Regions from separate parts of the Streptomyces sp. CNT372 genome, predicted to be linked through region 2. Evidence: riboswitches for the same ligand, from Rfam matches in the RefSeq annotation. Region 2 holds a riboswitch; each other region holds the start of a gene.

Region 1 (3,268 bases), on a different contig from region 2:
CAGGCCATCACCGGTTCGAACAGCTCGCGTTGGCGGTTGCCGTGGTAGCCGCGGGCGCTCATCTCGCCGATCGGGCGGCCCAGCAGCACGACCTGGCTGGACCGGTCGCCGCCGGGCTTGAGCAGCACCGGGTTCATCTGCGCGGTCGGCTCGACCCGGGCCGCCTGCGCCTGCATCGCCTGCGCCCGCCCGATCTCCGCACCCTCCCGTGTCACGAAGGAGTTCAGCGACATGTTCTGGCCCTTGAACGGCGCGACCTTGACGCCCTGCCGGACCAGCCACCGGCAGATCCCGGCGGTGACCACGCTCTTCCCGGCGTCCGAGGTCGTCCCCGCGACCAGCAGCCCCCCACCGCTCATGCCGTCCTCCCGCCGCTGTCCGGCCCGCCGCGCCCCGACGCCCGGCGCCGGCCTCCGCCGAAGGCCCCCGCGGCCAGCCGCGCGCCCGCGCACACCGCCAGGGAGAGCGCGCCCACCCGGCGCGACAGCCGCACCGCGTGCTCGATGTCGCCCGGCTCCACCGCCCGGCCGCCCGCGTTGAGCACCGGCCGGTGCTCGACCCGCCCCCCGTACGCCAGCGTCCCGCCCAGCCGCACACCGAGCGCCCCCGCGAACGACGCCTCCACCGGGCCCGCGTTGGGGCTCGGGTGCCCGGCCGCGTCGGCCCGCCAGGCGCGCACCGCGCCCCGCGGATCGGGCCCGGCGAGGGCGGCGAGCACGGCGGTCAGCCGGGCGCCCGGCCAGCCCGCCACGTCGTCCAGCCGGGCCGAGGCCCAGCCGTAGCGCAGATGGCGCGGCGAGCGGTGCCCGACCATCGCGTCCAGGGTGTTGACGGCGCGGAAGCCCAGCAGGCCGGGCACACCGGCGACGGCGCCCCACACCAAGGCTCCGACGACCGCGTCGGAGGTGTTCTCGGCGACGGACTCCACGACGGCGCGCGCGATCCCGTCCGCGTCCAGCGCCTGCGGGTCCCGCCCGCACAGGTGCGGCAGCCGCGCCCGCGCCGCCTCGACGTCCCCGGCCTCCAGCGCTGCCCCGACGGCGCGGGCCTCCCGGCCCAGGGTCGTCCCGCCGACGACGGCCCAGGTGGCGGCCGCGGTCAGGGCGGTGGCGGCGGCGGGGGAGCGGCGCACGGCGCGCGCGGCGAGCAGTCCGGCGGCGGTCGCGCCCCCGGCGCACACCAGCGTGTGCAGGGCGCCCCGGGCGCGGTCGTCGCGCCACAGCACGCCCTCGACGGCGGCGGCCGCCCGTCCGAACGCGGCCACCGGGTGCCCGGTGCGCGGATCACCGACGAGCAGGTCGGCGAGGAGCCCCGCGGCGGCGCCGCAGGCGAAGATCCGGCCGCCGCGTGTGCGGCCGGCGTCCCGGGAAGGGGGTCCGGACGGCAGGGCTGGGCCACGGCCAGGCATGACGCAGAGTCCTCACTCAGGGTCCGCGCCCTGGCTCGACGTGAACGGCGGCGAGAGTTCCTGGCTCCCCGGACTCCGGGTGACAGTGGCGGGACCGCGCCGGATTCTCACCGGACTTCCTCTTCTGCCGCCGTATGGCCCCGGCAGTCCACCACGGCCGCCCACGCCCGTCAACTCACCCTTGACCTGCGGCGGGACAGTGTGCCGAGGCCCACACGAGGGCTCGTGCTGCGGGTGCACGGAGACGGCGCCCGGAGGCGGCGCACTCGGACGGCGCACGGGCCGGGCACCGCCCGGTGGCGGTACCCGGCCCGTGCCGGTGACGGATCGGTCGGCGGACGTCAGTCGACGATCAGAAAGATCCCGTACGCGACGGCCACCGCGCAGAGCGCGAAGCAGGCGTACGCACCCGTGCGGGCCATCACGGCGCTGCCGCCGGTCCGCACGGCGGCCTCGCCCTTGCTGAGGCCGATGATGCCGAGGGTGAACAGGCCCACGAGGGCCACGGTGGCGACGAGGCTCACGCCGAAAACGGAGCCGAGGGCTACCCAGTCGATCTTCATCTTGCTGCTTCCTTACACCGCGGCCGGTCGGGCCGGCTCGGTCTCGGCGGGGGCCGGGACGGTGGTCCTGATCTCACCGGCCGGCGGCGGGGTGACGGCCGCGATGGCGGTGGTGACGACGCCCGCGGGCTCCCCGGAACCCTCCGCGCCCTCGGCGCCGGGGGCCTCGGTGTCGTTGACGTTGGTGTGGTCGACAACCTGGCGGCGGGAGGCGATCCAGATCGCCAGTGAGGAGGCGACCAGGAAGACCGCGACCACGGCGACGCCCCAGTCACCCTGCTTGGTGACGAACTCGGAGGCGGCGGCGACCAGGCCGGCGGCCGGCAGGGTCAGACCCCAGGCGACGAACATCCGGGTCGCGGTCGACCAGCGGACCACACCGCCCTTGCGGCCGAGGCCCGCACCCATCACCGCGCCGGAGCAGGAGTGCGTGGTGGAGAGGGAGAAGCCCAGGTTGGAGGAGGCCAGGATGACGCTCGCGGCGCTGGTCTGGGCGGCGAAGCCCTGCTGCGGCTGGAGGTCGGTGAGGCCCTTGCCCATGGTGCGGATGATGCGCCAGCCACCGAGGTAGGTACCGAGGGCGATCGCGACACCGGCGGAGACGATGACCCACATCGGGGGGTTGGAACCCGGCGCGAGCACGTTCCCGGCGACCAGGGCCAGGGTGATGATGCCCATCGTCTTCTGGGCGTCGTTGGTGCCGTGGGCCAGGGAGACCAGGCCGGCAGAGGCGATCTGGCCGGCGCGGTAGCCCTTGGCCGTGTCCTTCTGATCGGTGTTCTTGCCGATCTTGTACGTCAGCCGGGCGGCGATCATCGCGCCGATGCCGGCGACGAGCGGGGCGGCGATGGCCGGGATCAGCACCTTGGTGATCACCACACCGCCGTTGACGGCGGAGAAGCCGGCCGAGGCGACGGTGGCGCCGATGAGGCCGCCCATCAGGGCGTGGGAGGAGCTGGACGGCAGACCCACGAGCCAGGTCAGCAGGTTCCAGAGGATGGCGCCGACGAGCGCCGCGAAGATGACTTCAGGAGAGATGCCTGATTCGTCGACCAGACCGCTGGAGATCGTCTTGGCGACCTCCACCGACAGGAACGCGCCGACGAGGTTCAGAACGGCGGACATGGCCACCGCGGTCTTGGGCTTCATCGCGCCGGTCGAGATGGTCGTCGCCATCGCGTTGGCGGTGTCGTGGAAACCGTTCGTGAAATCGAACACGAGAGCTGTCACGATCACAATCGCGAGCAGCAAGGTGATGTGTTCCATTTACCCAGGCAATCGTTTGACGTCATTGACG
Region 2 (3,268 bases):
GGGCCGGGGGCTCGTCGGGCGCGGGGGCCGTCGCCGCCCCGGGGGCGGGGGCCGGAGGCGCGTCCGGCGCGGGGGCCGTCGCCGCCCCGGGGGCAGGGACCGGAGGCGCGTCCGGCTCCGCGCCCGGACACGGGGCGTCGGACATCCGGCGGGTCGGGGTGGTCGGCGGCGGGCAGATGGGCGCCGGCATAGCGGAGGTGTGCGCCCGGGCCGGGCTGGACACCCTCGTCCGCGAGGCCGACACGGTGGCCGCCCGCACCGCGCGGGAGCGGACCGCGATGTCCCTGGAGCGTGCGGTGCAGCGCCGCAAGCTGGACCGCCTCTCGGCCGAGGACGCCCTCGCCCGGACCGTGTTCACCGCCGACATGGACGCGCTGGCGGATCGTCAGCTCGTCGTGGAGGCGGTCGTCGAGAACGCGGCGGCCAAGACCGAGGTCTTCGCCGCCCTCGACAAGATCGTGGCCGATCCGGAGGCGGTCCTCACCACCAACACCTCGTCCATCCCCGTGATGCGCCTCGGCATGGCGACCGGCCGTGCGGACCGGGTGGTGGGGCTGCACTTCTTCAACCCCGTACCGGTGCTGCCGCTGGTCGAGGTGGTCACCTCGCTGCACACCGCACCCGCCACGGCCGCCGCGGTGGAGGACTTCGCCACGCACACGCTGGGCAAGACGGTGGTGCGCGCGCAGGACCGGGCCGGTTTCGTGGTCAACGCGCTGCTGGTGCCCTACCTGCTGTCGGCGATCCGGATGGCCGAGTCCGGCTTCGCGACCGCGGCCGACGTGGACGCCGGGATGGAGCTGGGCTGCGCCCATCCGATGGGCCCGCTGAAACTCGCGGACCTGATCGGGCTCGACACGGTGGCCTCGATCGCGCAGTCTCTGTACGACGAGTTCAAGGAACCCCTGTACGCCCCTCCCCCGCTGCTCCGGCGGATGGTGGAGGCCGGCCTGCTGGGCCGCAAGAACGGGCGGGGGTTCCACACCTACGACCGGGGGTGACCCCGGGGCCTGCGACCGGGGGCGACCCCGGGCAGAGACGGCCGGGGTTGAGGGACCCCGGTGCGAGGCAGCCGGGACCTGAGGGGGTCCGTACGCTGCCGCTGTGGAGGCGGGCGCGGGGCGGTACGAGTGAGCCGCCCCGCGCCCGCCGTGCGTCCGGCCGTGCGTCCCGCCGCCCCGGCTCACGCGGCTGACACGGGAGCGCAGTCCCTGGGCCCGGCGGCCTCCGGGGCGGAGGGCGGGGCGGCCCGCCGCGAGCGCGGCCCGACCGGGCCGCGTGTCTCATTTCAACGTCCGTCTGGTGGACTTCCTCCCCGTGACCAGGTCCCCCGGTCTACGCTGGCCCGTGCAGCTGGTTCGCCCCGTCAGCCAGGCGGGAGGCGTCGCAAGAGGGAACCCGGTGGGAATCCGGGACTGCCCCGCAGCGGTGAGCGGGAACGACCGCCGTCACATGCACTGGGCCCGTACAAGGGGCCCGGGAAGCGACGGCCAGTAGGTGGCCTGACGTCGTCAGGACGTGCCCGCGAGTCCGAAGACCTGCCACTGCCCGTGCGCGACAGTCGCGCGCGGAGACCTCGGTGACCTCGCGGGTGGGTCGGCGGCAGCGGTGGCACGGGTGTCCGTGCGCCCGCTCCTTCGTGTACCCGTGGCGTGGCCGGGGTTGTTCACACAACTCGCGAAGGAGAGTTCCGTGACACCGAAGTCCGCAGCCGCGGCAGCAGGCGCCACCCTCTACGGCTACCCCCGCCAGGGGCGGAACCGGGAACTGAAGAAGGCGATCGAGGGGTACTGGAAGGGCCGGGTCACGGCCGAGGCCCTGCACGAGACCGCCGCCGGTCTGCGCCGCACCCACTGGCAGCGGCTCGCCGCCGCCGGCGTCCACGAGGTCCCCACCGGTGACTTCTCCTTCTACGACCACGTCCTGGACACCTCCGTCATGGTCGGCGCGATCCCCGGGCGGCACCGCGACGCGGTCGCGGCGGACGCCCTGGACGGCTACTTCGCCATGGCCCGCGGCACCCAGCAGGTCGCCCCGCTGGAGATGACCAAGTGGTTCGACACCAACTACCACTACCTGGTGCCCGAGCTGGGCCCGGACACCGTCTTCACGGCCGACCCGGCCAAGCAGGTCGCCGAACTCAAGGAAGCCCTCGCCCTGGGCCTCACGCCACGCCCGGTGCTCGTCGGACCCGTCACCTACCTCCTGCTCGCCAAGCCCGCCCCCGGGGTCGCCGCCGACTTCGACCCGCTGACCCTCCTGGACCGGCTGCTTCCGGTGTACGCGGAGGTGCTGGCCGACCTGCGGGCCGCCGGCGCCGAGTGGGCGCAGCTCGACGAGCCCGCCCTGGTGCAGGACCGCACCCCCGCCGAACTGAACGCCGCCGCCCGGGCCTACCGCGAGCTCGGCGGGCTCGCGGACCGGCCGAAGCTGCTGGTCGCCTCCTACTTCGACCGGCTCGGCGACGCCCTCCCGGTCCTCGCCAAGGCCCCCGTCGACGGTCTCGCCCTGGACTTCACCGGGCCCGCCGCCGCCAACCTGGACGCCCTCGCGGCGGCCGGCGGACTGCCCGGCAAGCGGCTGGTCGCCGGTGTCGTGGACGGCCGCAACATCTGGATCAACGACCTGGAGAAGTCACTCACCACCCTGGGCACCCTGCTCGGGCTGGCCGGCCGGGTCGACGTCGCGGCCTCCTGCTCCCTGCTGCACGTCCCGTTCGACGCGGCCGCCGAGCGGGACATCGACCCGCAGGTGCTGCGCTGGCTGGCCTTCGCCGAGCAGAAGACCGCCGAGATCGTCACCCTGGCCACCGGGCTCAGCCGGGGCACCGGCGCGATCGCCGCCGAACTCGCCGCCAACCGGGCCGACCTGGCCTCCCGCGCCGGCTCCCCCCTCACCCGGGACCCGGCCGTGCGCGCCCGTACCGCCGCGATCACCGACACCGACGGCCGCCGCTCCCAGCCGTACGCCGACCGCACCGCCGCCCAGCGGGCGCACCTGGGTCTGCCGCTGCTGCCGACCACCACCATCGGCTCCTTCCCGCAGACCGCGGAACTGCGCACCGCCCGCGCCGACCTGCGCGCCGGGCGGATCGACACCGCCGGGTACGAGGAGCGCATCAGGACCGAGATCCAGGAGGTGCTCTCCTTCCAGGAGAAGGCCGGGCTGGACGTCCTGGTGCACGGCGAACCCGAGCGCAACGACATGGTCCAGTACTTCGCCGAGCAGCTCACCGGCTATCTGGCCACCCAGCACGGCTGGGTCCAGT
Region 3 (3,268 bases), on a different contig from region 2:
GCCAGGTAGTGGTGCGAGGGCGGCAGATCGGGGTCGTGGTAGATCGCGATCGGGTTCTCGCCGAAGCCGCGCGGCGGCTGGATGACGACCAGCAGGTTCCCGCGCCGCAGGGCCGCGAGGACGATGTCGCCCTCCGGGTTGCGCGAGCGGTCCAGGAACATCTCGCCGGGCGCGGGCCCCCAGTGCTCCTCCACCGCCTCCCGCAGCTCCGCCGGCAGCGTCGCGAACCAGCGCCGGTAGTCGGCGGCCGGGATGCGGACCGGGTTGCGGGCCAACTGATCCTCGGTCAGCCAGTCCTGGTCGTGGCCGCCCGCTTCGATCAGGGCCCGGATCAGCTCGTCGCCGTCCCCCGACACCAGGCCCGGGATCTCCTCGGCCGGGCCGAAGTCGTAGCCCTCCGCCAGCAGCCGGCGCAGCAGCGCCACCGCCGAGGCCGGGGTGTCCAGGCCGACCGCGTTGCCGATCCGGGAGTGCTTGGTCGGGTACGCGGACAGCACCAGGGCGATCCGCTTCCGGGCGTTCGCGATGTGCCGCAGCCGGGCGTGCCGGACCGCGATCCCCGCGACCCGCGCGGCCCGCTCCGGGTCCGGGACGTAGGCCGGCAGGCCGTCGGCGTCGATCTCCTTGAACGAGAACGGCACGGTGATCAGCCGCCCGTCGAACTCGGGCACCGCGACCTGGGTCGCCGCGTCCAGCGGGGAGAGGCCCTCGTCGTTCTCCTCCCACGCGGCGCGCGGGCTGGTCAGGCACAGCGCCTGGAGCACCGGCACGTCGAGGGAGGCGAGCGCGCCCGCGTCCCAGGACTCGTCGTCGCCGCCCGCGGAGGCGTCCGCCGGGCGGGTGCCGCCCGCAGCGAGGACCGTGGTCACCAGGGCGTCCGCACCGCGCAGCCGCTCCAGCAGCTCGTCCTCCGGGGCGCGCAGGGAGGCCACATACAGCGGCAGCGCCCGGGCGCCCGCCTCCTCGACGGCGGTGCACAGGGCGTCCACGAAGGCGGTGTTGCCGCTCATGTGGTGCGCGCGGTAGTAGAGGACGGCGACCAGCGGGCCGTCCGGGTTCTCCCGGCGCACCGGGCGCCCCAGCTCGCCCCAGGAGGGCGCGGCGGCCGGCGGCTCGAAGCCGTGGCCGGTGAGCAGCACGGTGTCGGCGAGGAAACGGGCCAGCTGCTCCAGGTTGGCCGGGCCGCCGTGCGCGAGGTAGGCGTGCGCCTCGGCGGCGATGCCGATGGGGACGGTGGACGTCTCCATGAGCTGGGCGTCCGGGGCCTGTTCGCCGGTCAGGACGACGACCGGGCGGTCCTGCGCGAGGAGTTGGTCGATCCCCTCCTGCCAGGCGCGCAGCCCGCCGAGAAGGCGGACCACGACGAGATCGCTGCCCTCCAGCAGGCCGGGCAGGTCGTCGAGCGGGAGCCGGGACGGGTTCGCGTAGCGGTACGAGACCGGGCCGCCGGCCGCGCGGGCGCTGAGCAGGTCGGTGTCGGAGGTCGACAGGAGCAGGATGCGGGTGGCGGGCTGCGGGGCGCCGCTCTGCGAAGCCGGCTGCGGGCTCGGCTGCCCGGCGGCCTGGGTGGTGGTGGGCTGCGTGGTGTCCTGGGACGGGAGCGTCATGCGACAGCTGGCCTTCCTCGGGGTTTCCGCGCCCCGGGCGGTGGAGGACGGCGGGAGTTCCTGGCTCACCCGGCGGGCCGCGCGTGCTGCGCGACTGCCGGGCTCACAGTGGCGGGACCGCGCCGGAATCGCACCGGGCTTCCTCCCCTGACGCCGTCATCGGCGGTGACGGACCGTGTGGTCCGCCGCTGAGCATAGTAAGGGCCGTCACGTCCTCCGGAGCAGGGCGCCTTGTGTGATGGTCGGTATGCTCGCCGCCATGCCTCCGCCCCCCGCCAACCGCCTGAACCGGGACGAAACACCCGGACGGGACCACCGGGACCGTGGCGACGCGCCCGCCCCGGACGGGGGAGCGCCCGCGCGGGACCGGGGCGACGCCTGCCCCGGGGCGCTGCGGCTGCACACGGCCGACGACGGCGCGCTGGCCCGGATACGTGTCCCCGCCGGGGCCCTCGACGCGCGCCAGGCGTACGCCCTCGCGGACGCGGCGGACCGGCTCGGCGACGGCGCACTCGACATCACCTCCCGCGGCAACCTCCAGCTCCGGGGCCTCGGGGCCTCCTGCGGCGGCGAGTTGGCCGCGCTGCTGGACGCGGTGGGCCTGCTGCCCGCGCCCGGCCACGAACGCGTCCGCAACATCGTCGCCTCCCCGCTCTCCGGGCTCGACGGCCGGGGGCACCTGGACGTGCAGCCCCTCGCCCGCACCCTGGACGCCCTGCTGTGCGCGAGCACGCGGACGACGGCGCTGTCCGGGCGCTTCCTCTTCGCCCTCGACGACGGGCGCGGGGACATGGCGGACCTCGCCGCGGATGTGACGTTGATCGCAGAGCGGACGGAGGCCGGCGCCGGGGTGGTCGTGCGGGCCGGGGAGTCGGCGGGCGTGCGGGTGGCCGCGCCGGACGGGCCGCGCACGATGATCGTCGCGGCGCAGGCGTTCCTCGACGCGGTCGACGCGAGCGGGACCGGTGCCTGGCGGGTGCGTGAACTCCCGCCCGGGCAGGGCCCCTCGGGGGAGGCGCTGGCCGCGCGGGCCGCGAAGGCGGGGGTACGGGCGGAGGCGGTGCCGGTGGCGCCGGTGGCCGCCGCGCCCGCTCAGGGGCCGGTTCCGGGGGAGTACGGGTATGTGCTCGCGCCCCTGGGCCGCCTCACCAGCGCGCAGTGGCGGCTGCTCGCCCGGACCGCCGAGCGCCGGGGGACGGGGGAACTGCGCGTCACGCCCTGGCGCGGTGTGGTCCTGACCGGCGTCCCCGCCGACCGCCTCGCCGCGCTCGCCGTCGCCGGACTCGTCACCGACCCGGCCTCCCCCTGGCGGGTCGTCGGCGCGTGCACCGGGCGGCCCGGCTGCGGCAAGGCGCTCTCCGACGTACGGGCCGACGCCGCCGAACTCGTGGGCGCGACGCGGCGGCTCACGGGCGCGGCCCCGGCCCCCGGCGGCGGCCTGCCCGTGTACCTCTCCGGCTGCGCCCGCCGCTGCGGCCACCCGCGAGGGGCCTGGGCGGACGTCGTCGCGACCGGCGACGGACAGTACGACCTGGCGGTCCACGGCGTCCCCGGCCCCGGCGGGGCGGGCCTCGGGCCCGACGCGCTGGCGGGGGCGCTCGCGGCGGTGCCGGCTGCAGCCGGGGGCGGTGGCGGGCCCGGTCCGGGCCCGCGCGTCCCCG

What was found. A riboswitch is a leader RNA that binds a small molecule or an ion and turns the genes downstream of it on or off. The one in region 2 is predicted to bind cobalamin.
Region 1: linked by a shared signal. The riboswitch ahead of C593_RS0117345 (cobalamin biosynthesis protein) and the one ahead of metE (5-methyltetrahydropteroyltriglutamate--homocysteine S-methyltransferase) in region 2 are both predicted to bind cobalamin.
Region 3: linked by a shared signal. The riboswitch ahead of cobN (cobaltochelatase subunit CobN) and the one ahead of metE (5-methyltetrahydropteroyltriglutamate--homocysteine S-methyltransferase) in region 2 are both predicted to bind cobalamin.

Annotation. Positions count from the first base shown of each region.
Region 1 covers NZ_KB897783.1:53,154-56,421, reverse strand. The annotation lists gene C593_RS0117350 (cobyric acid synthase) at 1-359, opposite strand, end outside; gene C593_RS0117345 (cobalamin biosynthesis protein) at 356-1,408, opposite strand; cobalamin riboswitch at 1,441-1,582, opposite strand; gene C593_RS0117340 (hypothetical protein) at 1,750-1,971, opposite strand; gene C593_RS0117335 (inorganic phosphate transporter) at 1,984-3,237, opposite strand.
Region 2 covers NZ_KB897781.1:401,033-404,300, forward strand. The annotation lists gene C593_RS0114595 (3-hydroxybutyryl-CoA dehydrogenase) at 1-1,001, shown strand, start outside; cobalamin riboswitch at 1,337-1,560, shown strand; gene metE (5-methyltetrahydropteroyltriglutamate--homocysteine S-methyltransferase) at 1,693-3,268, shown strand, end outside.
Region 3 covers NZ_KB897788.1:71,401-74,668, reverse strand. The annotation lists gene cobN (cobaltochelatase subunit CobN) at 1-1,607, opposite strand, end outside; cobalamin riboswitch at 1,655-1,784, opposite strand; gene cobG (precorrin-3B synthase) at 1,855-3,268, shown strand, end outside.